DNA from 3 places in the Pradoshia sp. D12 genome. Region 1 is predicted to be linked to each of the others. Evidence: riboswitches for the same ligand, from Rfam matches in the RefSeq annotation. Region 1 holds a riboswitch; each other region holds the start of a gene.
What was found. Region 1 has a riboswitch for S-adenosylmethionine ahead of F7984_RS03875 (methionine ABC transporter ATP-binding protein). Riboswitches for the same ligand answer to the same signal wherever they lie in the genome.

Region 1 (8,226 bases):
TCGTTCATAGCGTTCGATAAGCTCTTCTACGCAGGATTGCTCCCCTGTCAAGGCTGCGATTGCCGCTTTTTGTACAGCAGGGAAGAGGCTGACGTAAAGATGATCTTGAATGAGATTGAGTGCTTCGATGATAGCTGGGTTTCCGATAGCAAAGCCAACACGCCAGCCTGCCATATTGTAAGTTTTCGAGAGTGTGTACATTTCAATGCCGACTTCTTTTGCACCCTCCGTTTCAAGAAAACTGATAGGTTTTTGTCCATCAAAGCCAATAGCTCCATAGGCAAAATCATGAAGTACGGTAATGTTATTTTCTTTTGCAAATGATACTGTTTTTTCAAAAAAAGCATGATCTGCGGTAGCTCCGGTAGGATTATTTGGGTAGTTTAAATACATTAGCTTTGCATGGGTCCTTTGTTCTAAAGGGATGCTTTCATAATCCGGCAAAAATTGATTATCTTTTGTTAGTGGAAAAGTTTCATAGTTTACGTTTGCTAATACAGCTCCAGATAAATAGTCGGGATAGCCTGGGTCTGGCAAGAGCATTAGCTCTCCATCGTTGAGCAAGCACATTGGTAGCTCAACTAGTCCGGCCTTCGTTCCAAAAAGGATGGCAACTTCAGTTTTAGGGTCAACCTCGACGCCATATTGCTTGTGATAAAATTGTGCTGCCGCTTCTTTCAACTCTTCCAAACCCCGAAATGGAGAATATTTATGAGTTTGTGCATCTTCAGCCGCCACTTGCAGGGCTTTGACGATATGCGCAGGAGTAGGTTGATCAGGATTTCCTTGTCCGAGATTAATAATGTCTCTGCCTTCAGCTATAGCGCTGTTAACTTTTAGGACAAGTGTTGCAAAAAATTGGACTGGCAGTTTTTTTAAGCGTTCTGAATATGTCATATAATTCACCTTTACGAAGAGAATATAGTTTTGAATATTTAAATAATAGATAAAATTCTATAACCTTTATTTAGAAATGTCTATAGTGAGCTGAAAGAATTTGAATATAGCGGTAGTAAATGGTTATTAGATTTGCTGAGTCATAGATTATAGGGGAACGTTTGATGAAGTGGGTGTGGTAGCTTTTTCAGAAATGATTGTTTTTCGGAAAATATGAAATGTGGAGACTATACATTAAATGAGCTTGTTTGGCAGATGAAAATAGTGAACGATGAAAGTGTTATTCAGTCGGCTTGCGAAAATGTAGAGTTTTACATTATCGTCAGTTCAGCCCTACGAAGAAGAATGGGGAGTTTTTTAATCCGATGTATGTGGATTGGAATATTTTATTGAAATTGCAATGATGAAAGCGGTTCAACAGTTTACGTCAAAAAGGTTTTTGTTGACAGACTATTCTGAAGTCTGTAATATCATAAACAAATCAAATAAAGCTATAGCTTATCGAGAGCGACCGAGGGACTAGGCCCTATGACGTCCGGCAACCCCCTTAATAGGGAAGGTGCCAATTCCTGCAGAATGTATTACATTCTGAAAGATAAGTCGAGATAGATGTATTTCGATGCCCCTTTCAGATGAGAGGGGCATTTTTGTTTCAAAAAATGTGAAGAGATAGAGGTTGGCATATGATAAAAATTCAGAATGTTAATAAGATTTACAAAACTAAAAGCGGTATAGTAAATGGAGTTGACAACGTTTCCTTAACAATTAAAAAAGGCGAGATATTCGGGATTGTCGGGTACTCAGGAGCAGGTAAAAGCTCGCTGCTACGCTGTATTAATTTGTTGGAGCGTCCAACATCGGGAAATATCACAGTTGATGGAATTGATCTGGCTAAGTTGAGAAGCAAGCAATTGCGTCATGCACGCTTAAAAATCGGGATGATTTTTCAGCACTTTTATCTTATTAGCCAGAAAACAGTTTTTGAAAATATAGCTTTTTCTTTAAAGGCAGCAAAAGTGCCGCAGACTCAAATACAAGACCGAGTAGAAGAACTGTTGAAAATGGTCGGATTAGCTGAAAAGCGTGAAGTGTATCCTTCGCAGCTAAGTGGGGGACAGAAGCAGCGTGTAGCGATTGCAAGGGCGTTGGCGAATAACCCGACAGTACTCCTTTGTGATGAGGCGACCTCAGCACTAGATCCGACGACAACGAAATCAATATTGAATTTGTTGAAAAAAATCAATAAGGAGCTCAATATTACGATTGTGTTGATTACACATGAGATGAATGTAGTAAAGGAAATTTGTAATCGAATGGCGATTATGCAGGATGGAAAGGTCATTGAGGAAGGCTCGGTGTATGATATTTTTGCTAAACCCCATGCCGATCTTACGAAGGAATTCATTAACAGTGTTGTTTCGTTCGATATACCTGACGCTATTTACCAAAGTTGCAAGGGTCCGATTGTCAAGGTGACGTTTAGGGGAACGGTTGCCGGTGAGGGAGTCATATCGGATACGCTTCAGCAATTTAATGTAAAAGGCAATTTTCTTCATGGCTCAATTGAATATATTCAGGAATTGCCTTTAGGTATTTTTATCATGGAGCTTCGCGGACAGAAGGAAGAGATTAATAAAGCGATATCTTATATAGAAAGTCGAGAGGCAGAAGTGGAGGTGTTCCAACATGGGCTTTGATTTCAACCACTTTATAGAGCTTATTCCTGAAATTAACACAGCATTTTTGCAGACGATTTACATGATTTCCATTTCTTTAGCTGTCGCAATCGTGATTGGTTTACCAGTTGGAATTCTATTATATGTGACAGAAAAGGGTTTATTTTGGGAAAACAAAACGGTTCAGAGGATATTAGGATTTGTCGTCAATTTGGTCCGATCAATACCATTTATTATTTTATTGGTTGCTCTTATGCCATTGACCGAATTTGTTGTAAAGACAACGATTGGACCAACAGCTGCTAGCGTATCGCTGTCAGTCGCAGCTATTCCGTTTTTTGCGAGAATCGTTGAAACGTCTTTACGAGAAATTGATAAAGGTGTTATTGAAGCCGCGATAGCAGCTGGTGCGACACCGTGGATGATTATTAAGGAAGTACTATTGCTCGAAGCGAGATCAGGTATCATTTCGGGTATTACACTTACATTAATTAGCTTGATTGGGTTTTCTGCTATGGCAGGAACGGTCGGTGGTGGCGGTATTGGTGATTTAGCGATTCGATATGGGTATTATCGCTATGATAATACCATTATGATTGCAACTGTTATTATTTTAATCGTATTGGTTCAGGTTATCCAACTTGCCGGTGATTTCATCGCAAAAGTTATAGATAAAAGATAATAGAAAAGGGGAATTATTTCATGAAAAAGGGGTTAACAGCATTTATTTTATTCTTAGTGGTAGGTACATTGGCAGCTTGCAGCGGCAATGAAAGCATTGAGGATGCAAGCTCAGAGTCAAAGGATATTAAAATTGGAGCTACTTCTGGTCCTTATAGTGATATGGCAACGAAAGCAATCAAGCCAGGCTTGGAAGAATTGGGATACAAAGTAGAAGTGGTGGAGTTCAGTGATTATATTCAACCGAATAAAGCGTTAGATGGTGGAGATATTGATGCGAACCTTTTTCAGCATACTATTTACTTGGAAAACTTTGAAAAAGAGAACAGCATGGATTTGACAGGGTTAATTAAAGTACCGACTGCGCCGATGGGTATTTATTCAAACACGTATAAATCTTTGGATGAAGTGAAGGACGGAGCGACGATTACAATTCCGAATGATCCGGTAAATGCAGCTCGCGCATTCAATACACTTCAAGATGAAGGATTAATTGTAGTAGATGAAAATGCAGAACCCCTTAAAGTTTCTGAAAAGGACATAATCGAAAACAAGAAAAACTTAAAATTCCAGCCGCTAGAGTCAGGACAGCTACCTCGATCTATTGACAGTGCAGATTTATCAGCAGTACCAGGAAACTTCGCATTAGCTGCAGATATGGACTTATTAAGTGCATTAGCGCTTGAGAATATGCTTGATCCGTATCGAAATGTAGTGGCTGTAAAGGCTAATAATGATGATTCACAGCTAGCTAAGGATATTTTATCAGTGGTAGAATCTGATGAATTCGAAAAAATAATCGATGAAGAATTTGTCGGCTTCGGCAAGCCTGAATGGATGAAATAATAAGAAAAAATGTCCTCAGTTCTCTCTTTGTTTTATGTATAAATACTAAGGCTGTATATCCCTTAGATTAAACAACTAATTCGTAAACAATACAAAACCATAGAAGGAGCATGGCGGGTGTAAGGTTAGACATACAGAATATATAAAGATAACACTTCCCACTTTATTAATGTTTTTAACAGCAAATAGAAATGAGTGATGAAAATGACTGTTTTTTCAGTTCATGGTGCTCCAAGTGAATATATTTTGAAAGATAACGCTTTAGATTTATTGGAAGCTAAGCTGCTGGAACGTAATCTCCGCAGAGTTCTTGTGGTTCGTGGCAAAAAGTCCTGGGAGGCAGTAAAGCCGTATTGGCCGCAAATGGCAGAGGTAGAATTGGAAGAATATACGTACGGAGGCGAGTGCTCATTTGCCGAAATCGAGGCGGTTACTAAGCTGGTCAAGCATCATTCATTGGATGCGGTAATAGGTGTCGGAGGCGGAAAGATACTCGATCTTGTTAAGGCGGTTTGCGATGCGACTGAAAGGCAGTCCATTCTCATTCCGACATTGGCATCTAATTGTTCGCCATGGACGCCTTTAAGCGTTATATATGATGATTCCGGAGCTTTCATTCGTTATGATATATATCCGGTTTGTACCAGTCTGGTGCTAGTGGAGCCGCAAATTTTAGTTGATGCTCCAATAGAAATGTTAATTGCCGGTATTGGAGATACTCTTGCGAAATGGTACGAAGCGGATGTACAGATGGCTGTAATTGATAATAAGACTGTTCCACTGCAAATTGCTCATTTTGCTGCAAGAGAATGTAAGGATTTATTGCTAAAATTCGCCCGTGGAGCTGTTGAAGCTGCAAAGGCTGGGGAAGTAAATGATGATTTCGTCAAAGTAGTGGAAACAATTATTATGTTTGGTGGCATGGTTGGGGGCTATGGTGATTATTACGGTCGAATTGCTGGCGCTCATTCGATTCACAATGGTTTAACGGTACTTGAAGAAACTCATCACGCCTTGCATGGTGATAAGGTGGCATATGGCATTTTAGTTCAGCTAGTGCTGGAAGACAAATGGACAGAAATTGAAGAGCTTCGACTGTTTTATGAGGAGTTGGGCCTTCCATTATCCTTAACAGATTTAGGTGTGGAAGATATAACGGAAGCGCTGATTGCTGAGGTTGCTGAAAAAGCAACAGTTACGGGTGAGTCGATTCATGTAATGTCAATTGGATTGGTTACAGCTGAGAGGGTAGTGGAAGCAATTCAGAAGTTGGAGCAATTTGTTTGTGAGAGTGAGAAATCTTGCTAAAGTTGTTTACATAAACGGTCATCATCCACTCTAGGAATTAGAAGGTGTTTTAGGATTAGTTGATTGTGCAGGTTTCTTAGTAGACAGTTAAAAAGCTGTCTACTTTTTTTATTAGTCGTTAGCAATAATGTTTATGAAAACAGCCTTATCTTTACATGTAAATAAAGTTGTTTTTTCCTAATTAAAATGCTTATCTGGCTGCATAGTTTATTACCAAAATTATAAACTTGTTTATTTGTATAAATGAACCCTAAAATGGATAGGGAAATTTACTATTAAACGAAGGAAGTTGATTATGGAATTCACCAAGTATGCGAGTAAGAAACACACCGTACAGCAAATTGCAGAAGATCTGCTACATGTTACTCAACAGGCAGCTATTGCTTCATATCCCTGGATAGGAAAGGGAAATAAGATTGAAGCAGATGGTGCAGGGACAAGGGCTATGAGGCATCATTTAAATACAATCGATATGTGTGGAAGAGTCGTAATTGGTGAAGGAGAAATGGATGAAGCGCCAATGCTTTATATCAATGAAATGCTGGGAAATGGGAACGGTCCGGCAATTGATATAGCTGTTGATCCGGTGGAAGGTACTACGTTAATGTCTAAAGGGAAAAATCATTCAATGGCTGTGTTGGCTGCTGCGAAAAGTGGAAGCATGCTTCATGCTCCTGATATGTATATGAAAAAGATCGCAGTTGGGCCAAATGCAAAAGGATGTATTAATATAAATGCCTCCTTAAAAGAGAATATGCAATCAGTTGCGAAGGCCCTTGGAAAAGATGTAAGAGAATTGACCATTATGATTCAGGACCGCGACAGGCATAGTACTTTAATGGCACAGGTTCTCGAACTGGGAGCGAAGTTGAAGTTATTCTCTGATGTTGATATAACGGGCGCTATAGCAACTGGAATCGATGGAATGGATATTGATATGCTTGTCGGTACAGGCGGAGCTCCAGAGGGTGTCATCACTGCAACTGCACTAAAATGTCTGGGAGGAGATTTTCAGGGGCAGCTAGTTCCTATGAATCAGGAAGAATATAACCGATGTGTACAAATGGGTATTGAAAATCCAACTAAAATTTTCGAGCTGGATGAAATTATTCGTACAGATGATTGTTTATTTTCTGCAACAGCAATCACCGACGGTATGTTTTTGAATGGAGTCAGGAAGTTACCAAGCGGGAAAATGAGTACCCACTCCTTGTTACTGGTAGGCGCAAATACAAGAAATACAAAATTTATCCATACACACCACCATTAATGCTTTCTAAAAATAAAATCCTATAAAAGCAGTGATGATATGCTTTTATAGGATTTTTTTATTTCAAGGTTGATCAATACTTTCAAATCTTAATCCCGAATTAAATTAATCCTTTGCAAGAATCATTTTTGAGAGTAAAAAGGTAAAAGGAATCGCAATAATAGTAGCGATTATAGGTGCTATATTATCATGTATGGAAAGCAACTGGACTAAAATATAAATGGCAAGCGTGGACACTAAGATATTAACGACATAGGTTAATGGGAATTGAAGGAATTTTTTTAAAGTTGGTTTCGTTCGATAGGTAAAATAGGAATTCAGATAAAAGGAGCCAATCATACTGATAAAAAAACCAAGTAAATGGGCAGTCATATAGTTCATCTGAAACACTTCTTTAAAAAGTAAATACAAAATATAATAGTTGATTGTATTTACAATGCCAACCATATTAAATTTCCAAAATTCCTTTTCAAATAAAATCATCGAGTACAACCAGCTTTCTTCGCTTTTTTTCTAGGTTCTCTTATTATACTCAATTTAACAGTCAGCTAAAATATTCCATAAAAATGGATAAGGGTTATTAGTGATAGATGCGAAGTAAATGACTGATTACTATATGGATATAAAAAGAAGTAAGACCGGAAATGGTCATTCGCGGTCTTACTTAGTTACTGGTTAAATAGATGAAACTCTTTCCACCAATCCATTCCAATATCCCGATAAAAATTTAATTTTGTTAAGTTATAGGAGTTAGGTTGATTCAGTAAATATTTTTGAAACTCATCAGCTTGCTTTTTTTGTTCCTCCGTAACAGAACGATGGTTATCGAGTAATACGTGACCTAGTTGATGCAATAAATGGGAGTGGACATTTTTTATCGCATCTTTAGGTGTGTACTTAGCGGCATAGTGCAGGGACTTAAGATAATGGCTTGCTGATTTTTCAAAATCATTAAGTAAGTAATTCATCTTCCCGATTGATTCATGAACACGCATTTTATCCATGTCTGTTTTACCCAGTGATAAGGCTGCTTCATATGTATCTCTAGCTTTTTGCAGGTTATTCACTTTTACATATTGATCAGCCAAAAGGATTGTAGCAGGAAACACCATTTTACTGACCCTCTTTGGCATTTTACCCGAGATGGATTGCAGGGCGGTTTCTAAAAGCTTAATAATTGTATCCGTTTCTGTGTTTTCATCAGCATTAAGTGCTTTATATAAAAGTTCTTCAGTTGGGTTGGTATGGTGAAACTTATTCAAGATACTCATATAGCATCACCTTTCAGAAAATTTATTATATTAATATAATTATAACATGTTATTCCTGTTTTCATCTTTCCTAATTTAATTAAAAATGCGAACTTCATTGTGCTGGAATGTAAGAAACACGATTTTAAAATAGCTATACTTAGAGCCATATGAATCGTTTCACAGCCAAACCGACAAGCAGGATAAGTTAGACACGATTCAATCTATTAACAAGGATACTGAAAAAAGAAAGGATACTGATAAAGAGTAAGGAATTAATGGAGATTACTCTACCCAT
Region 2 (8,226 bases), 1.3 Mb from region 1:
GTATTCGAAGAACGTATAGCAGAATTAGAAGGTGGCATTGGAGCTTTAGCGGTATCAAGTGGTGCTGCAGCTATAACACTCTCAATCCTAAATATTGCGGGAGCAGGTGATGAAATTATCTCTGCGTCCACTCTATACGGCGGAACCTACAATTTATTTGCCAATACTCTCCCTAAGTATGGTATTAACGTAAGGTTCGTGGATCCAAGTGACACTGAAAATTTTAGAGAAGCGATTACATCAAAGACCAAAGCTATTTTTGGAGAAACGATTGGAAATCCAAGCCTGCAGGTTCTTGATATTGAACGGGTGGCGGAAATTGCTCATGAAGCTGGAATTCCGTTAATCATTGATAATACATTTGCAACTCCTTATTTATCCCGTCCGATTGAGTTTGGAGCGGATATCGTCGTACACTCAGCTACGAAATGGCTGCTTGGAAATGGAACCACATTAGGCGGGGTCATAGTCGATGGAGGGAAGTTTGACTGGAATTCATCTAAATTTCCGGGCTTTACTGAACCCGATCCAAGCTATCATGATCTGATTTACAGTGAAGCAATTGGTGCAGCAGCATTTATTGTGAAGGCCAGAGTTCAGCTGTTGAGAGATTTAGGTCCTTCCTTAAGCCCGTACAATGCCTTTCAATTTATTCTCGGATTGGAAACTCTGCATGTGAGGATGAAGGAGCATGTAGCCAATACGAGATTAATAGTTGACTATTTAAAACAGCATCCGGCTGTATCGTGGGTCTTGTATCCAGGAGATTCAGATCACCCTGATTACGAAAAAACGAAGAAATATTTACCCAAAGGTGCTGGAGCAGTCGTTGTTTTTGGAATAAAGGGTGGACGTGAGGCAGGTAAAAAACTGATTGATTCCGTTGAACTGTGGTCCCATGTGGCCAATGTGGGAGATGCAAAGAGCCTAATTATCCATCCGGCAAGCACGACTCATCAGCAACTAAGTGAAGAGGGATTAAAAGCATCAGGTGTACAGGAGGATTTAATCAGACTGTCTGTTGGAATTGAACATGCAGAAGATCTAATTGAAGAATTGGAGCTTGCGATTGAAAAAGCAACAGGTATAGCTTCCACTGAGGTGGTTGTGAAATAAATATTGAACATGCTATGCAGACTTTGGTGTTGACAGTTCTTTCTTCAACATGATAGGATAGCAGACAGTTAGATTTAATTGAATAGTTTAAGTACTCTTATCAAGAGAGGCCGAGGGAAGTGCCCTTTGACGCCCGGCAACCGGCAATCATTTATGATTGAAAAGGTGCCAATTCACACAGGATAATAAATCCTGGGAGATGAGAGAAAGGAACATGTTATAAATAAATCATGCCTTTCTGCCTCCGCAGAAAGGCATTTTTGTTTAACTGAAGTTATTCTTTAATTATAGGTTGATAGAAAGAGCAGGTGAACTTTTCATGATTACATTACGTGATGTATCGAAGACCTTCTCAGGAACATTTAAACGTTCATCAGCTGTCAAAGCAGTGGATCAAGTCTCATTATCTATTGAAAAAGGCGAGATCTTTGGAATTATTGGGTACAGCGGTGCGGGAAAAAGTACCCTCATTAGAATGCTGAACGGTTTAGAGAAGCCAACAGAAGGCAGTGTCTTGGTGGCAGGCAAAGATATGGCTGCTATAAAAGGCGCTGAATTAAGAAAAGCCAGAATGGAAATAAGTATGATTTTTCAACACTTTAATCTCCTCTGGTCAAGGACAGTCAGCGAAAATATAGAGTTTCCTTTAGAAATTGCGGGCGTACCAAGCAAGGTACGTAAAGAAAGAGTGAAGGAACTTGTAAGTCTGGTAGGATTAGATGGCCGTGAAAATGCTTATCCATCTCAGTTGAGCGGCGGTCAGAAGCAGCGGGTCGGTATAGCGCGCGCATTAGCGAACAATCCACAGGTTCTTCTTTGTGACGAGGCGACATCAGCACTTGATCCTCAGACTACAGACGATATTTTGGATTTGCTCGTTGATATAAATAAAAGACTTGGCTTGACAATCGTATTAATTACACATGAAATGCATGTTATTCGTAAAATCTGTCATCGCGTTGCTGTGATGGAGATGGGGAAAGTGGTCGAGAGCGGAAAAGTACTTGATGTATTTAAAAAACCAAATGCTCCGATTACTAAACGATTTGTACAGCAAGTGACTGAGCCAGAAGAAACGAAAGAGACGATTGAGCATTTGCTTGCTGAATATCCGACGGGGAAAGTTGTACAATTATCCTTTATTGGCGAATCAGCTGAAACCCCTGTTTTATCAGAGGTTATCCGCTCTTACAAAATCAATGTAAACATATTACAGGGTAAAATTTCGCAGACTCAGCACGGGTCCTATGGAACGTTATTTATTCATGTAGACGGTGATGCTGCTGAAGTGGCGAAAGCGATTGACTATCTCCACAATCAGGAAATTGGTGTGGAGGTGATTTCAGAATGATGGAAACATTATTACCAAATGTAGTTTGGGAACGAATTTATGAAAAGACATGGGAAACCTTGTATATGACAGGTGTCTCATTAATCGCAACTTTTTTCCTTGGAATTATATTGGGTCTGCTATTATTCTTGACCTCAAAGGGGAATATGTGGGAAAACAAAGTGATTTACGGAATTGTAGGTGCTTTCGTTAACATATTCCGTTCCATTCCATTCATTATTCTAATCGTGTTGTTAATTCCTTTCACAAAGGCATTAGTAGGAAGTATTATCGGTGTCAATGCGGCTTTGCCAGCTTTAATTATAGGTGCTGCTCCATTCTATGCGCGAATGGTTGAGATTGGATTGCGTGAAATTGATAAAGGTGTAATCGAAGCAGCAAGATCGATGGGGGCCACTTCCTTTACAATCATATGGAAGGTGCTAATTCCTGAATCTCTGCCTGCACTTGTTTCTGGTATCACAGTTACGGCAATTGCGCTTGTAGGTTATACAGCGATGGCAGGTATGATTGGTGCGGGCGGACTTGGAAACCTTGCCTATTTGGAAGGGTTTAGCCGCGGACAGACAGATGTCACGATTGTTGCTACTATTTTAGTATTGATTATTGTGTTTATTCTCCAATTTATTGGAGATTTTATAACAAGAAAATTAGATAAGCGCTAGGGAGGAAACCAAAGTGAAAAAGTTATCGTTCATACTTGTTTTAGGATTAACCCTATTATTGGCAGCCTGCGGTGGATCAGGAGATGAATCCAATTCCGGGGACAAAGAACTAAAAACGATTAAAATTGGCGCATCAAATGTTCCACATGCAGAAATATTGGAAGAAGCAGCAACTCTTCTTGAAGAAAAAGGTATTAAACTTGAAGTTGAAGTATTTACAGACTATGTAATGCCGAATAAAGCATTGGAAGATGGCTCAATTGACGCTAACTATTTCCAACACATCCCTTATTTTGAGAGTCAAGTGAAGGATAATGGGTATGATTTCGCCAATGCAGGCGGAATCCATATTGAACCGATTGGTGTTTATTCTAAAAAATACGACAGCCTGGATGACCTACCAAAAGGCGCAAGCATCATTATGAGCAGCTCAGTAGCTGATCATGGACGTATGTTATCTATGCTGGAAACAGAAGGCTTAATAAAGCTAAAAGAAGGCATTGATAAAACTAAAGCAACTGTGGATGATATTGCGGAAAATCCGAAGAATTTAAAGTTTAAAACGGATATTGAAGCACCTATGCTTACGCAGGTTTACAATAATGATGAAGGCGATGCAGTACTGATTAATTCCAACTATGCCATTGAAGCGGATCTTGTACCAGCTGAGGATGCGATTGCATTGGAAAGTGCTGATAATAATCCATACGTAAACATTATTGCTGTTAGATCTGAGGATAAGAATAAGGAAGAAATTAAAACATTGGTTGAAGTTCTTCATTCTAAAGATATCCAGGATTTCATTAATGAAAACTACAAAGGGTCCGTTATCCCATCAAATAAATAATAGACAAAAAAGGTGCAGCTATTCATTTAGCTGCACCTTTTTTATCATATAATAGGTGTATTATAAGATGCTTTTCCAATGAATTATTTTCTTCTCTGGTATTATTTTTCAGGATAATCAAGGATTTCCTAGAAGAAATACGCAATATCACTTTTAAGATGTGCTCAGTGTGGTATATAGACTTTGAGGGTTCTTCTGCAAAGTGATACCCTTATTATAATAAATGGAAAGGAATGATTCATTATCTTTGACAATCAGTTACAGCTTAGAGTAACAGATGAAATGGAAAAAGCGATGAGGCAGGCACATGGAGTTGGCTATGAAGTTTACAGTCAGAATCTTGAAGTGCGTATGAAAGTAGAAGAGAAGCGTGAACGTAGTTATATGAAGAGTAATCAAATCTTAAATGATGTGAATAGAAGAGTACATGGGTAAATGAATCAAGTGATAAAGTGAATAATTCTAAAAGTGATAATCATAAAAACAGGTAGCGGAAGAAAAATCAATTTCTCCTTCTACCTGTTTTTATGTTTTCAATTAGTGCAAAAATGTTACTGCCGTCTTTAAAATCAGGGTGGTTGGTAAAGATCATGCTGGTTCTTTTCTTTCGTGAAAATTAACATTATAATGTCAGTAAAGCTAAGTATTATGTTAAAATATTATGTCCATTTTATGTAATTTTCTCGTTTCAAAAAGTTGAATCTAGATTTGATTTGTTATAAGATTGTAATGAGAATAAATTGAGAATAGAAATAATCTAAAACTTTAGATGACTATATATTGGAGGTATAAGAATGGCTGGTTCAGTTCTTACAATTAAAGATTTACATGTTTCAATAGAAGGTAAAGAGATTCTTAAAGGGGTAAACCTTGAAGTTAAAGGTGGAGAAATCCATGCAATTATGGGGCCAAATGGTACAGGAAAATCTACATTGTCATCTGCTATCATGGGTCACCCAAAATATGAAGTAACAAGTGGTTCCATCACAATGGACGGTGAAGATGTTCTTGAAATGGAAGTTGACGAACGTGCTCGTGCCGGTCTATTTTTAGCAATGCAATACCCAAGTGAAATTACTGGGGTTACTAATGCCGACTTCATGCGTTCTGCTATTAACAGTAAACGTGAAGAAGGAGACGAAATTTCCTTAATGAAATTCATTAAAGAAATGGATAAAAAAATGGATCTATTAGAAATGGATCAAGATATGGCTCAACGTTATTTAAATGAAGGCTTTTCCGGCGGTGAAAAGAAACGTAATGAAATTCTTCAATTATTAATGCTGCAACCAGCCATTGCGATTCTTGATGAAATCGACTCCGGTTTAGATATTGATGCGCTGAAAGTTGTTTCCAAAGGAATCAACCAAATGAGAAACGAAGATTTTGGCTGCCTAATGATTACTCACTATCAACGCTTATTGAACTACATTACTCCAGATTATGTTCACGTAATGATGCAAGGTAAAATCGTGAAATCCGGTGGAGCAGAACTAGCGCAACGCTTAGAAGCAGAAGGATATGACTGGATTAAAAAAGAATTAGGTATTGAAGACGAAACAGTAGGAATTGAAGCATAAGCAATAGGAGGATCGTTATGACAATCGAAACTACATTACTCGAAAAAGATGTTGTATCATCTTTTTCAAAAGCACATAGTGAGCCTGCCTGGCTTGAAAGCTTCCGTTTAGACGCCCTTTCTGCCTCAGCTGAGCTACCTATGCCGAGACCTGATAAAACGAAGATTGATAAATGGCAATTAGAGGATATGAAAGTGAACTCCGTTACAAGCGAGACATTTACATCTATTGATGAACTTGCTGAAGACGTGAAAAAGCTGATCAATCCTGATGAGAACAGAAGTTTGTATGTACAACGAAACAATACAGCTGCTTATTTGACAGTATCTCAGGAACTTAAAGATAAAGGTGTTATTTTTACAGATATCAGGACTGCTGCTAAAGAACATCCTGAACTTTTGCAAAAATACTTCATGACTACAAGTGTTCCTGTAAAAACGAATAAGCTTACAGCTTTACATGCAGCACTCTTTAATGGTGGAGCTTTTCTTTATATCCCACGCAACGTGGTTATTGAAGAACCCATCCAGGCTATCTTCATGATTGATAATGCTGAGACTGAATTATATAATCACGTACTTGTTGTTGCTGAAGAGAGCAGCTCCGTAACGTACGTTGAAAACTATATTTCATTGGTTGACGGCAAAGAGACTATTGGAAATATCATTTCTGAGGTTATCGTCGGCAACAATGCGGTCGTTAAATATGGTGCAGTTGATACATTATCTAAAGATATGAAAACCTATGTAAACCGTAATGCATATGTAGGAAATGATGGACGAGTGGAATGGGCATTGGGCTTAATGAACGATGGTAATACTATTTCAGAGAATATTACAAACCTACATGGTAATGGTTCATATGGTGATACTAAAACAGTAGTGGTTGGTACTGGTAAACAAACTCAAAACTTTACAACTAAAGTTGTTCATTTTGGTAAAAACTCAAATGGATATATCCTGAAGCACGGTGTTATGAAGGATGAAGCATCCTCCATTTTTAATGGTATCGGTAAGATTGAACATGGTGCCACTAAAGCTGATGCTGTACAGGAATCCAGAGTATTAATGCTTAGTCCGAAAGCACGTGGGGATGCAAACCCTATTCTGTTAATTGATGAAGATGATGTAACAGCTGGACACGCAGCTTCTGTAGGCCGTGTGGATCCAATTCAGCTTTATTATTTAATGAGCAGAGGGATCAGTAAAACAGAAGCAGAACGTTTAATTATCCATGGGTTCCTTGCCCCAGTAGTAAATCAATTACCTGTTGAAGCTGTTAAAAAGCAGTTGACTGAGGTAATTGAAAGGAAAGTTAAATAATGATTCCAACGAATATTAAAGAACTTTTCCCAATTTTAAATGAGAAAGTCAATGGTCATTCATTAGTATATCTGGACAGTGCCGCAACTTCGCAGAAGCCAGCATCCGTTATTCAGACTATTGATGAGTATTACAAGCGGTATAACTCTAATGTACACCGTGGTGTTCACACACTTGGAACGATGGCCACGGATGCTTATGAGGGAGCACGTGAAAAGGTAAGAAAGTTCATTAATGCGAAATCCATCGAAGAAGTTGTCTTTACAAGAGGGACAACGACTTCGATTAATACAATTGCTGCCAGCTACGGGAAAGCTAACCTAAAAGCTGGTGATGAAATTGTTATCAGTATGATGGAACATCATAGTAATATCATTCCATGGCAGCAAGTAGCTAAAGCAACCGGTGCGACATTGAAATATATCCCGCTTGAAGAAGACGGTACTATTTCACTTGAAACAGTCAAAGAAGTGATTACTTCAAACACGAAAATCGTTTCAGTTATGCATGTATCGAATGTGCTTGGTGTCATCAATCCGGTTAAAGAAATTGCGAAAATTGCCCATGAAAATGGAGCAGTAATGGTTGTAGATGGTGCGCAAAGCACTCCGCATTTGAAAGTGGATGTTCAGGATCTTGACTGTGATTTCTTTGCCTTTTCTGCACATAAAATGTGTGGACCAACTGGCATTGGTGTCATGTACGGGAAAAAGGAATACCTCGAGAATATGGAACCAATCGAATTTGGCGGAGAGATGATTGATTTTGTAGGATTGCAGGATTCTACATGGAAAGAGCTGCCTTGGAAATTTGAAGGCGGTACTCCAATCATTGCAGGTGCCATTGGACTTGGAGCTGCAATTGATTTCTTGAATGAGATTGGTCTTGATAATGTAGAGGCGCATGAGCATAAGCTTGCTGCTTATGCACTTGATAAATTATCAAGTATAGAGGGGCTCCAAATCTATGGACCTAAAAATCCGGAATCAAGAGCTGGTGTAGTAACTTTTAACCTTGAGGATGTTCATCCGCATGATGTCGCTACCGTTCTGGATGCAGATGGAATAGCTATTCGTGCCGGGCATCACTGTGCACAACCGCTTATGAAATGGTTAAAAGCTTCGTCTACGGCGAGAGCAAGTTTTTATGTATATAATACAGAACAAGATATCGACCGTTTAGTCGAAGGACTCGTTAAAACAAAGGAGTATTTCAGTAATGGCTTCTAATAATTTAGATACCCTTTACAGGCAAGTGATCATGGATCACTATAAAAATCCACGGAATAAAGGAAGCCTAGAAGACGGCAGTCTTGTGATAGATATGAATAACCCTACTTGTGGAG
Region 3 (8,226 bases), 1.9 Mb from region 1:
TTATTATAATAAAAACCCATCACTTAAATGGTGATGGGTTAACGTTTAGTATGAAATTAGGCTAATTCTGATTGTAAGTAATTCCAGATTAACTGGGCAGTATGTTCAATAGAGCTGATATGGGTTCTTTCAAAAGCATGTGAAGCATCAATGCCGGGTCCAATTAATCCGTGTATGATATCATAGCCGGCACGGATGGCAGCAGAAGCATCAGATCCGTAAAAAGGATATATATCTACACGGTAATCAATCTTGTGTTGCTTTGCCAATTCGACTAAATGCTGACGCAGGCCATAATGATAGGGTCCGCTAGAATCTTTTGCACAAATGGAAACACTGTATTCATCCGTAGATTGTCCTTCTCCAATTGCTCCCATATCTACAGCCAGGTATTCAACAGTTTCAGCAGGAATGTTGGAGTTTCCGCCATAGCCTATTTCTTCATTATTTGAAATTAAGAAGTGGGTCGTATAGGGGAGAGTGATGCCTTCTTCTTTTAACTGTTTAATGATATACATCAGTATGCCGACACTCGCTTTATCATCTAAATGACGGGATTTAATAAATCCATTGTCTGTCAGTTCAACACGGGGCTCGAAGGAAACAAAATCACCTACAGAAATACCTAGACCTTCTGTATCCGTCTTGCTTTTTGTCACAGCATCAATTCGAACTTCAATCGTTGCATCCTCGCGTTTAATATCTCCCATTTTCTGATAAACATGGACAGAAGTTTGATTTAAAAGAATCGTCCCTGTAAACGTTTTACCTTCAGCTGTATGGATTTTACAATATTCGCCTTCAACAGAATTCCAACGAAATCCGCCGATCATCGATAATTTTAAACGCCCGCTTGGTTTGATTTCTTTCACCATAGCACCTAATGTATCTACATGGGCTGTTAGAAAACGGTGCTTTGAATCATCCTGTCCCTTGATTGTTGCCAATAGGGCACCTTTATTTGTTTTTACTGCAGGTATTCCTTGAGATTGTAAAAACTGTGCTACATGATCAATTACTTCCGTTGTATAGCCGCTCGGACTTGGAATGGATACAAGGTCTTTTATGTACTGGAAAATTTCCTGGCCATTGGCTTTCATGGTTCCGAATCACTCCTTTTTATGTATAGATTTATTATATACCTTTGTTAAAAAGTTGGACAATAAAGGCAGAAATAACTTGCTTTTTTAGCAGTAGGACTGTAAATTTATAGTTAAATAAATATTCTGAAAAATCTTATCAAGAGAGATGGAGGGACAGGCCCTGTGAAGTCTCAGCAACCGCCAATATGGAAAGGTGCTAATTCCTGCAGGAACAATCATTCCTGGCCGATAAGAAGGGACTCACTCTAATGAAAAGTCTTCTTCTTGAAGACTTTTTTCGTTTTTAAGCATATTTTTATTCACTGGGAAAATGAGTGGATGTAAGTAATTCGTAACTTTGATGGCAAATTAGAGCCGGATGAAGGTAAATCAGAGTAACTGTATTTCGGGGATTAATAAAGAGAGAGGGGTCATACATATGACAACAGTTAAAATCGAAACACTCTTAGCTCAAATAGGCAATCGAAGTGAAACACAAACAGGTACTGTTAATCCGCCAGTTTATTTTTCCACAGCCTATCGCCATAACGGAATAGGGGAATCAACAGGGTTTGATTACATAAGAACAGGAAACCCAACCAGAAAATTATTAGAGGAAGCAATTGCCGAGCTAGAGGGTGGTAAACAGGGATTTGCCTTTAGTTCAGGTATGGCTGCCATTCACTCATTGCTATGTTTATTTTCTCCAGGTGATGAAATAGCCGTCTCTGCCGATCTGTATGGAGGGACATATCGGTTATTTGAGCAAATATGGAAGACGTATGGCATCAAATTTAACTATTGCCATACATATGAAGATTTCGCTGAATCCATTACGGAAAATACGAAGGCCTTCTTTATAGAAACACCGACAAATCCGCTTATGCAGGAAATGGATATTAAAGAAATTGCTCAACTGACCCAATCTAACAATCTACTGCTCCTTGTAGATAATACGTTTTATACACCCATTTTGCAAAGACCGATTGAGCAGGGAGCAGATATTGTTGTCCACAGTGCCACCAAATATTTAGCAGGACATAATGATGTATTGGCTGGATTAATTGTCTCAAAGAGTAAAGAGGTTGGTGCGCGCCTAGAAGAATATCAAAATGCAACAGGCGCTGTACTGCCGCCATTTGACTCCTGGCTTGTGATGAGGGGAATGAAAACATTGAGCCTAAGGATGAGGCAGCATGAGGAAAATGCTAAGATAATCAGCCGATTTTTAAGAGAAAGAGAAGAAGTGACAGATGTCCTTTATCCTGGTAAAGGGGGGATGATATCGTTCCGGCTGAAATCAGAGGAATGGATCAATCCATTTTTAAAAAGCCTTCGCATCATATCTTTTGCTGAAAGTCTGGGTGGAGTAGAAAGTTTAATGACGTACCCTGCTACACAAACACATGCGGATATCCCTGAGGAAGTGCGTACACAAAATGGAGTCTGTAATTGTTTGCTGCGCTATTCTGTTGGGATAGAGCATGCGAATGATTTGATTGATGATCTTATTCAAGCTTTTGAATCATTATCGGTTTAGGTTATTAGAAATTTGAACTTTACAGGCATTTAGGTGCATCATGAAGGATTCCAGAAGTAATACCTAAAAAGGATAAATTAGAAAATTATGCAAATTAACGACCCGTTTTGATATACTATACCAAAATGGGTCTTTGGGGAGAATGAAAATGGCTGAACTGGTGATTTCTATTAGCAATCTTCAAATGCATTATGGATCGAAAGAAGTACTTCGAGGAATTAATCTTGATGTAAACAAGGGACAAATTATTGGCTATATAGGTCCCAATGGGGCGGGGAAAACTACCACAGTTAAAATATTGCTTGGACTCCTTACAGACTATACAGGCTCAGTGAAGGTCTTTGATAAAGAGCTTTCTGAGGATAGGATTACCTATAAAAATAGAATTGGCTATGTGCCTGAATTGGCAGATTTATATGATGTATTGACTGCACGTGAATATTTGACTTTTATAGGTGAGCTTTATGGCTTATCTTATGAGCAGGCTGACCAAAAGGCTTTTAAACTAATGAGGCTATTAAATATTGAAGAAATGTATGATTCACGAATAAATAGTTATTCAAAAGGGATGAAGCAAAAGGTTCTATTAATTTCAAGCCTTCTTCATAATCCGGATATTTTATTTTTAGATGAACCTTTAAGCGGTCTCGACGCGAATAGCGTTATGGTCATTAAAGAATTGCTTGGACTGCTGGCAAGCGAGGGAAAAACTATTTTTTATTCCTCACATATCATGGATGTCGTCGAGAAAATTAGCAATCGAATTATTTTACTGCATGAAGGCAGGATTGTTGCAGATGGAAGCTTTGCAGAATTACAGGATGTTGGCAAGGAAGGAACTCTTGAAGAAATTTTTAACCAATTAACTGGTTTTACACAGCATCGTTCAATTGCCGAAGATATTGTATCTGTTGTTAAAGAGGATTAATAGATGAAAAAATTTATGAGTTTGCGTGTGTTGGATAGAGGACAAAAGCTCTTTCAGTGGATGGGAATTGATTATCCGGTTATGAGAAGAATTCTTCAGGTTAAGCTTACAATGGATGCCAGAAGAGTTCCAACTTTGATGAATGATGGGTCTGGAAATACAGGTAAGGATTCAAATCAATTTTTAAAATCCTTATGGGTTTATGCGCTTATGGGTCTAATACTGATTCCTTTTATTATTATGGGTGAAAATTATTTTTTCCAAATGAGTATGTTGTTTGCGGTATTTATGTTTTTTATCATTACATCTTTAATATCTGATTTTTCCCATGTGATGCTTGATATACGGGATCAGTCTATTTTATTGTCTAGACCGGTTGATGGGAGAACGGTCTCGGTGGCAAAGCTGATACATATTATTATTTACCTTGGCACAATAACCCTTATTTTTATTGCGCCTGCGTTCATTGCTGCTATTGTTACTCAAGGAATTGGCTTTAGTCTGTTATTTTTGCTGGTCATTATATTGATTGATATATGGATAGTCTTGCTTACTGCTTTAATCTACTTGGTTATTTTAAAGTATTTTGATGGAGAGAAATTAAAGGATTTTATCAGTTATGTACAAATCTCCTTGTCTATTTTAATGATTGTTGGCTATCAACTAACGGTAAGGATATTTGACCTTGTAGATAGGCAAGTAGAATTTACACCAACTTGGTGGAGCTATATTCTTGCGCCTATTTGGTATGCCGCTCCCTTTGAGGTAATACTAAATGGGAATTTTGCATGGCAATATATTCTCTTAATCAGCTTGGCTGTAATTGTACCGCTTGTTTCTGTCATTATTTATATTAAAAATGTTCAAAACTTTGAGCAGTATTTACAAAAGTTAACTAATCATACAGGAGCCTTATCGAAAAAGAAACGCAGTCATTTTTCAATGTTCCTATTACGAAATAAAGAAGAACGAGTCTTTTATCATTTCGCAAAAAACCTCATGAAAAACGAACAGGCGTTTAAACTGAAGGTATATCCATCTATTGGAATGGTTATTATTTTTCCGTTTATTACACTACTCAATCAATTCGGGGAAAATGGATGGAAAGGTATTCAAAATGGCAGCGGTTATTATACAATTTATTTCAGTGCGCTTATGATTCCAACTATTGCTATTGCACTCCGATATACCGATTCATATAAAGGAGCATGGATATACAGGGCCTCTCCATTACAGAGTGCTAAGTCTATCTTTATAGGTACATGGAATGCGGTTATGGCCAAGTATGTTCTTCCCATCTATTTGGCATATAGCTTTCTATTTATTCTTATATATGGAAGTGCTATCTTTTGGGATCTATTGATTGGTCTCTTTACGTTATTTATAATGGCAGTCCTGTCGTTCAGGACATATACAATTATATTGCCATTTTCTAAACCAACTTCTGCAACACAGGAGAATGAGGGGATTAAGACCGTTTTCCTGCTTTTCATTCTTGGCGTATTTGCAGGTTTTCACTTTCTTATAAGCAAGGTTGAGTATGGTTTATATGGATATGGGGGAGTCTTGCTGATCACAGCTATTCTTGTATGGCGATATGGATTTAGGGTCGACTTTAAAGATTTAAAGGATTGATACGATTTTAATAACCACTGTGTTCGTATCAAAAAGCGCTGTTTATTTTATTGGTGGTTGACTTTCTTTAAAATCAAAGTAGGCATTTTGTAATACAATTTGATATTCTATACGTACGATAAGCGGATTTGATGGAAAATGGATAGGGGAGTGGAGAGATGAAAGCTTTAATCAATATAGATTATACAAATGATTTTGTAGCAGATGCTGGCAAATTAACATGCGGTAAACCTGGAAAGGAAATTGAAGAGTACATTGTTTCTTTAACAAAAAGATTCATTGAGGACAAAGATTTTGTTGTATTTGCTATTGATGTACACGATGAGAATGATCCATTTCACCCTGAAAGTAAATTATTCCCACCGCATAATATACGTGGTACCGAAGGTCGTTTATTATTTGGAAATCTTCAAAATGTGTATAATACTAATATTGGACAAGAGAACCTGCTATGGATTGATAAAACACGATACTCTGCCTTTGCTGGTACTGATTTGGAAATTAAATTGCGTGAACGCGGAATCACGGAATTACATTTAGTAGGAGTTTGTACAGATATCTGTATTTTGCATACAGCAGTGGATGCCTATAATAAAGGGTTTAAAATAGTAATACATAAAAATGGAGTGGCGAGCTTTAATGAAGCAGGTCATGAGTGGGCCTTATCCCATTTTGAAAATACGCTGGGAGCCAGTGTTTTGTAATTGAAGGAGGAAGTTTGATGACACATTATCCGGACGACAGCTTTGCTTTGCATACAGACCTATACCAAATTAATATGATGGAAACCTATTTTAAAGATGGGATTCATAATAAAAAAGCGGTATTTGATGTGTATTTCAGGCGCAACCCATTTAAGAACGGTTATGCCATATTTGCCGGACTTGAACGGGTGATTACATATATTAAAGACTTAAAATTTACAGAGAGTGATATTCAATATTTAAGGGAAGAGCTTAAGTATGACGAAGTATTCCTTGAATATTTAAAAGAACTGCGTTTTACAGGTACCATCAGAAGCATGAAAGAAGGCGAGCTCGTTTTCGAAAATGAGCCTTTAATGCGAATTGAGGCTCCGCTTGCAGAAGCTCAGCTGGTTGAAACAGCAATATTGAATATTATTAATTACCAAACTCTTATTGCAACAAAAGCATCACGTCTGAGTGTAGTAACTGGCGGTGAATCCCTGTTTGAATTTGGTACAAGGAGAGCACAGGAAACGGAAGCGGCTATCTGGGGAACAAGAGCCGCTTATATCGGAGGATTTCAGGCAAGCAGCAATGTCAGAGCTGGCAAGAAATTCGGCATTCCGGTAGTAGGAACTCATGCACATGCGCTTGTTCAGGCTTATCGGGATGAATACACAGCCTTCCGCAAATATGCAGAATCACATTATGATTGCACATTCCTTGTTGACACCTTTGATACATTAAAATCAGGTGTGCCAACTGCCATACGAGTAGCAAAGGAAATGGGCGATAAAATTAATTTTAAAGCCATTCGTTTGGATAGCGGGGATTTAGCTTACTTGTCTAAGAAAGCACGAAAAATGCTTGATGAAGCAGGCTTCACAGATACATTAATTACGGCTTCCAATGATTTAGATGAAGCAACAATCCTGAATCTGAAAGCACAGGGAGCCAAAATTGATATGTGGGGTGTCGGAACCAAACTGATCACGGCCTATGACCAGCCAGCTTTAGGAGCTGTATATAAAATGGTCAGCATTGAAGATGAAAACGGCGATATGGTTGATACGATCAAAATCAGTGCAAATCCTGAAAAAGTAACTACTCCTGGCATGAAGAATGTGTATCGGATTATTAATAAGGAAACAAATAAATCGGAAGGGGATTATATTACACTTGAATATGAAAATCCTGCTTCTGAGAAAATATTGACTATGTTCCATCCTGTACATACCTTCATTAGCAAGGAAGTAACAAATTTTGATGCAGTACCACTGCATGAAAACATCTTTGTGGATGGGCAATTAGTGTATAAAACACCAGACTTGACGGTTATTCAACAATTTGCAAAGGATAACCTGGACTTGCTTTGGGATGAATATAAACGGTTCCTTAATCCGGAAAAATATCCGGTTGATCTAAGTCCAAAATGCTGGGAAAATAAACGGGTTCGTATTCAGGAAATAATGGAACACGTGAGAAAAACAGAAGCTGAAGTGAAAAACTGGAGATAATCAGCAATCCACCTTGCCAATAGACAAGGTGGATTTTTTGCTTTCAAAATAAATTTTAGGAAGGGAGTGCTTATACCTTGAAATGGAGACAATTATTTCGTGAGTATCGTAATATCCTTCCGAATGATTTAGAACAAGTTAGAATTAAAGGGATAAGATTACGCAAACGGCGAACCATGCTGAAAAAGAATGAATGTGGCTAAGAAATATTTAATGAACCTGGCATATAGCCAGGTTTTTATTTTTACTGACTAAAATCCGCTATAATATCAGACTGAATGTCGGTAAATGATGAAATGAGGGGAACGAAAATTATAAAAATAGGTTTCAGGATGTATGTTAGAACTTGACTTTTAAATATATAATATTGGAAACAAATGGAAGAGGGTGGGTGCATGAAAGTAGGTTCGTTGATTAAATATTATCGGACTAAGCAGGGATTAACTCAAAGTGAGCTGGTCGAAGGCATATGTTCTGTACCTCATCTAAGTAAGATTGAACATAATGAGAAGGAAGCAAATGACCAAACTATCCATTTATTATTACAACGTTTAGGAGCAGACTTAACGAATGTTTATGAACAAAATAATACGGTGAAAAGATTGCTGGATGAATGGATTGAATGCATCAATTATTTTCAGATTGAAGAGGCAAAAGAGATTGATCGGAAGTTAGATAGTTTGGTAGATTTCATTGCCTATACACCACATTTATTTTTATATGAATTGTATAAAATGAGATATTTATTATTTATTAAGGATACTAAAAAAGCCATTCAACACTATAAATGGCTTGATAAACATAAGAAGAATTTAAATTATCAGGAGCTATATTTGCT

Region 2: another riboswitch for S-adenosylmethionine. It lies ahead of F7984_RS16515 (methionine ABC transporter ATP-binding protein); the one in region 1 lies ahead of F7984_RS03875 (methionine ABC transporter ATP-binding protein).
Region 3: another riboswitch for S-adenosylmethionine. It lies ahead of F7984_RS12990 (methionine biosynthesis PLP-dependent protein); the one in region 1 lies ahead of F7984_RS03875 (methionine ABC transporter ATP-binding protein).

What each region holds. Positions count from the first base shown of each region.
Region 1 covers NZ_CP044545.1:791,216-799,441, forward strand. The annotation lists gene F7984_RS03870 (pyridoxal phosphate-dependent aminotransferase) at 1-897, opposite strand, end outside; SAM riboswitch class I at 1,393-1,499, shown strand; gene F7984_RS03875 (methionine ABC transporter ATP-binding protein) at 1,581-2,594, shown strand; gene F7984_RS03880 (methionine ABC transporter permease) at 2,584-3,255, shown strand; gene F7984_RS03885 (MetQ/NlpA family ABC transporter substrate-binding protein) at 3,276-4,100, shown strand; gene F7984_RS03890 (iron-containing alcohol dehydrogenase family protein) at 4,305-5,408, shown strand; gene glpX (class II fructose-bisphosphatase) at 5,704-6,678, shown strand; gene F7984_RS03900 (GtrA family protein) at 6,784-7,161, opposite strand; gene F7984_RS03905 (tetratricopeptide repeat protein) at 7,347-7,949, opposite strand.
Region 2 covers NZ_CP044545.1:3,405,951-3,414,176, reverse strand. The annotation lists gene F7984_RS16520 (O-acetylhomoserine aminocarboxypropyltransferase/cysteine synthase family protein) at 1-1,116, shown strand, start outside; SAM riboswitch class I at 1,211-1,322, shown strand; gene F7984_RS16515 (methionine ABC transporter ATP-binding protein) at 1,436-2,467, shown strand; gene F7984_RS16510 (methionine ABC transporter permease) at 2,464-3,132, shown strand; gene F7984_RS16505 (MetQ/NlpA family ABC transporter substrate-binding protein) at 3,146-3,979, shown strand; gene F7984_RS19205 (YuzK family famiily protein) at 4,262-4,414, shown strand; gene sufC (Fe-S cluster assembly ATPase SufC) at 4,774-5,559, shown strand; gene sufD (Fe-S cluster assembly protein SufD) at 5,577-6,881, shown strand; gene F7984_RS16490 (cysteine desulfurase) at 6,881-8,110, shown strand; gene sufU (Fe-S cluster assembly sulfur transfer protein SufU) at 8,100-8,226, shown strand, end outside.
Region 3 covers NZ_CP044545.1:2,706,403-2,714,628, reverse strand. The annotation lists gene F7984_RS13000 (patatin-like phospholipase family protein) at 1-9, shown strand, start outside; gene F7984_RS12995 (M42 family metallopeptidase) at 57-1,100, opposite strand; SAM riboswitch class I at 1,234-1,338, shown strand; gene F7984_RS12990 (methionine biosynthesis PLP-dependent protein) at 1,522-2,622, shown strand; gene F7984_RS12985 (ABC transporter ATP-binding protein) at 2,765-3,550, shown strand; gene F7984_RS12980 (ABC-2 family transporter permease) at 3,554-5,185, shown strand; gene F7984_RS12975 (cysteine hydrolase family protein) at 5,344-5,889, shown strand; gene F7984_RS12970 (nicotinate phosphoribosyltransferase) at 5,907-7,388, shown strand; gene F7984_RS19580 (hypothetical protein) at 7,466-7,591, shown strand; gene F7984_RS12965 (helix-turn-helix domain-containing protein) at 7,784-8,226, shown strand, end outside.